2 regions of the Sphingopyxis sp. EG6 genome follow, and region 2 is predicted to be linked to the other one. Evidence: riboswitches for the same ligand, from Rfam matches in the RefSeq annotation. Region 2 holds a riboswitch; the other holds the start of a gene.
What was found. Region 2 has a riboswitch for cobalamin ahead of SPYCW_RS18385 (TonB-dependent receptor plug domain-containing protein). Riboswitches for the same ligand answer to the same signal wherever they lie in the genome.
Positions count from the first base shown of each region.

Region 1: linked by a shared signal. The riboswitch ahead of SPYCW_RS10845 (TonB-dependent receptor plug domain-containing protein) and the one ahead of SPYCW_RS18385 (TonB-dependent receptor plug domain-containing protein) in region 2 are both predicted to bind cobalamin.

Region 1 is NZ_AP017603.1:2,230,588-2,232,781, reverse strand. It holds gene SPYCW_RS10845 (TonB-dependent receptor plug domain-containing protein) at 1-806, opposite strand, end outside; cobalamin riboswitch at 984-1,201, opposite strand; gene SPYCW_RS10840 (acetyl-CoA C-acyltransferase) at 1,395-2,194, opposite strand, start outside.
Region 2 is NZ_AP017603.1:3,803,683-3,805,876, reverse strand. It holds gene SPYCW_RS18390 (S41 family peptidase) at 1-808, shown strand, start outside; cobalamin riboswitch at 1,056-1,240, shown strand; gene SPYCW_RS18385 (TonB-dependent receptor plug domain-containing protein) at 1,384-2,194, shown strand, end outside.

The DNA.
Region 1 (2,194 bases), 1.6 Mb from region 2:
ATGTTCAGCCCGGCATAGCCGACATATTGGTCGAGCTTGGCGACGTCGGGGCTGTCGGCGGGGGCGCCGAAGAAACTGTCATAATCGAGGTCGGCGTTGATGTAGTAGCCACGCAGATCGAGGCTGAGCGCGTCGCTGAACGCCACTTTCAACCGCGCGTTGCCGGCGAAATTCTTGTAGCCATCCTTCTCGGTGCCCCCCGCCGCTGACGAGATGCCGTCGGTGCGGAAGTAAGCCCCGCCGATCCCGCCCGAAATCGCCCCGGCGGTGCCCGACACATCGGCTTTGGCATTGACCGTATCGCTATAGCCATATTCGGCCGAAGCCTTCGCCGCGAAGCCCTCTGCCGGGGTCGCGGTCATCAGGCTGACGAGGCCGCCGATGGCCTGGCTGCCATGCACGACCGAGTTCGAACCGCGCAACACTTCGATGCGGCCGATGTTGCCGGTGAGCAGGTGGCCGAAATCATAGCCGTCGCCGATCCCGCTGGGATCGTTGACCTTCACCCCGTCGATCAGCACCAAAGTCTGCGTCGTTTCGGCGCCGCGCAGCGAGATGCCCGCGACCGATCCGGTGCCGCCGGTCCGGTTGAAGCGGACTCCGGGGGTGGTGGCGAGCAGGTCGACGACATCGACCGACTGGCGCCGTTCGATGGTCGCGGCGTCGATGACGGTAATCGCTTGTCCGACCTCGTCGCGCGGCTGTTCGATCCCCGATGCGGTGACGACGATGGTGTCAGCGGATTGCGCAAAGGCGGGCGTTGCCGCCGTCAGTGCTAACAAGGAAACGGTCGCAAATTTCAACATGGGAAGCCCCCGCACGCCGGCAACGAAGGCGGAGCCTGCCGAAACGCAAAAGCGATCGACCGATGTCGGCGTCGCAAGTGGCGTAAAGGCCTGCAACCCCGGCACCGAAGCGGCTCCAGCCGCTTGGTCGTCGCTCGACGGAGGTGTCCGTGCCGCGGCCATTCCCTGGGCCTTGGCAGTGAGCGACCCACGCCGGCAGGTCTCCTGGCTCGCGGGTCAGGGCTTGATGCACGCCTTCCCAGGTTGCCCCAGTGGCTGATCCGCAAATCCGGATCAGTGCATCGCGCTCGCCGCTTACAGTTGCAGGGACAGCCTCGGCTTCCGGGGTTCGGCAAGAACCCCGTCACCGCGTTCCCATTTTAAGCCCTTTCGGGCACCGGTGCGATCATGTGCAGGGCAAGCCCCGCACGCGCCGCCCATAGCGGAATGGCGGTTTTGCGCAATCGGGATTTGTTGGGGAGGTAAGTCTGGGCCTTCAGGCAACGCGGTACTCCTTCTTTTCGTCATTCCGGCGAAGGCCGGGATCTCGACCTATCGCAAAGACGCGCCGGTGAGATCCCGGCCTTCGCCGGGATGACGAAACTTAGGTCAGCTTTCCACCCGCTCGACCACCATCGCCGCGCCGACGCCCATCGCGCCGGTCAGCACGACCAGCCCGTAGCGGCCCCCGCAGGCATCGAGTGCGTCGAGCAGGGTCGAGGTCAGGATCGCGCCGCTGGCGCCCATCGGATGCCCCTTCGCCAGATGCCCACCGCTGACATTGACTCGTGCGCCATCGACATCGCGGTCGCGCAGGAATTTCGCGATCGTTACGGCGAACGCCTCCATGAATTCTATTCGGTCCATGTCGTCGAGCGCCAGCCCGGTGCGCGCCAGCACCTTGTCCATCGCGGCAAAGCCTGCGGTCAGGGAGGCGACGGGATCGCCGCCGCTTTCGGCAAAAGCGACCACGCGGGCGCGGGGAGGGGGACCGAGCCCGGCGGCGCCGACCAGCGCCATCCCGGCGCCGTCACAGATCGGCGGGGCGTGGGCGATGCTGTGGAGCGGCTCGAACGTCGTATCTTCCAGCGCGCCGGTATATTGGCGCTGCAACTCGCCGAACGCAGCGGGCGCAGCGGCGAGCGATTCCGCGCTGGTTTGCGGCCGGATACATTCTTCGCCGTCGAGCGCGCCGGTGGCGATCCGCGAGCGTTGCAGCGCTGCATCGCGATCGGTCGCCGCCGCCCGTTGCTGTGACGTCAGCGCCGCGGCGTCGAGTTCGGCGCGCGTGATGCCTTCGCTGTTCGCCAGCCGGTCGGCAGCAAGGACCGGCGGCACGAAGCGCGCGCGCGGCGGCAACTCGTCATTGCCATAGAAAGCGGCGCGATCGCTCAGGAACGGCACCGCGC
Region 2 (2,194 bases):
TTATTCGCTCGACCCGATTTCGGATCGTTATGGCGCGAAGATCATCAGCGAGGGCGGTCGCAATTACGGCTATCTGAACCTGCGCAGCTTCATCTCGTCGGCGAACCCGCAACTCCGCACCGCCTTCCTGAATTTCCGCAATCAGGGGGTAACCGACATCATCATCGATTTCCGCTACAACGGCGGCGGGCTGGTTTCGACCGCCGAACTGATGGGCGATCTGATGGGCGAGGGGCGCAGCGGGTTGCTGTTTTCGCAGACGGTGTTCCGCCCGTCGAAAGCGGTGGAGAATGACGAGCATCGTTTTGCCCCCACCGCCGAATCGATCGCCCCGACGCGCATCGCCTTTATCGGCACCGGATCGACCGCATCAGCGAGCGAGCTGGTGATCAATTCGATGCTGCCGTACCTCGGCACCAACATGACGCTGGTTGGCAGCAATACCTTCGGCAAGCCGGTCGGCCAGATCGCGCTCGACAAGGCCGAATGCGACGACCGGATGCGCGTCGTTGCCTTTGCGACCGCCAATTCGACCGGGGCAGGCAATTATTACAACGGCCTGGCACCCCAGATTTCGAACAGCTGCGCCGCGGGCGACGATTTGAACCTGCCGCTGGGCGATGCACGCGAAGCGTCGGTGCGCGCGGCGATCGACTTCCTCGCCACCGGCAGCTGCACGACGCGGATCGCCGACGCGAGCGTCGGGGCGGCCGCACAGCGCAGCAGTGCGCGGGTGCAGGTGGAACCCGAGATGCTGGTCCCCGCGCGACCGAGCGTTGCGCAGCGCGAATTGCCGGGGCTGTTTTAGGGTCGCGCCGACGCGCCCTTTGCCCTCCCCCTTGATGGGGGAGGCAGCGAGACTTGCCAGCTTGCTGGCTTAGTCGCAGCGGTGGGGGTGCGCTCTCGGCCTGAGATGGCGGTGCAAGGACGCGCCGTCACCCCCATCCAACTTCGCCTAATCGCTTCGCGATAAGGCGACGTATCCTTCCCCCATCAAGGGGGGAAGGGCAATCTGCCCGACAAACGGCGATTGACCATCTGATCGAAACCAAGCTAACGGGCGGCAAGCGACAGGTTCCCCGGCGACGGGGACTAAGAGGGAACGGGAAAACCCCGGCTGCCCCTGCAACTGTACGCGGCGAGCCATCGGCCACATGCCATTGGGACTTTCAGTCCCGAGAAGGCGGCCGGACGGCGCTGACCCGCAAGCCAGGAGACCTGCCCGTCGCCGTCGTCTTTCGCGCGGGCAGGGTGCACCGGGCGGACGGGGGTAAACCCGCATGACGACAAAGTGGACCGCGTTCGCGCGGGGACGTTGTCGTGCGCCCGGTGGCCCAGACATCGATCCCGCGTGCGTGCGGTGTTGTCGATGAGGTTACCCAGATGAATTGCGTTTTCCGTCACTCCGTTTCGCTCGCCGTGCTGGCGGCGTCATCCCCCGCGCTTGCCGAGGAAGCGGCGCATGCCGTCGCTGCCGACAGCGACAGCATCGTCGTGACCGCGACGCGCGCGCCGCTGACCCTCGATGAGATCCCCGCCGCGATCGCGGTGCTCGACAAGCATGCGATCGACCGCGCGCAGGACATCGGCGTCACCGAATTGCTGCTGCGCACCCCCGGCGTCAGCATCTCGCGCAACGGCGGTTATGGCACCGCGACGTCGCTGCGCATCCGCGGCGCCGAGTCCGAACATACGGTCGCCGTCATCGACGGGGTGAAGCTGAACGATCCGTCGTCGACGGGCGGCGGGTTCAACTTCACCAACCTGCTCGCTGGAGACATTTCGCGGATCGAGGTGCTGCGTGGCCCGCAATCGATCCTGTGGGGCAGCCAGGCGATCGGCGGGGTCGTCAATATCGTGACCGCATCGCCCGAAAAGAGGCTTGAAGGCAGCTTCGACCTCGAGGCCGGATCGCGCGACACCGTCAGCGCGCGCGCCGCGATCGGCGGTCGCACCGGACCGCTCGCCTGGCGCATCGGCGGGCAGCGCTTCACCACCGACGGCATTTCGTCGCACGGAAAGGCGTTCGGCGGGGTCGAACGCGACGGTTATCGCAACCGTAGCGTTTCGGGCCGCGCCGAACTGGAACTCGCCGACAATGTCAGCGCCGAGGTGCGCGGTTATTATTCCAGCGGCCGCGTCGAATTTGACGGCTTCAACGTCGACAGTAATGATTATGGGCTGAACAAGGAAT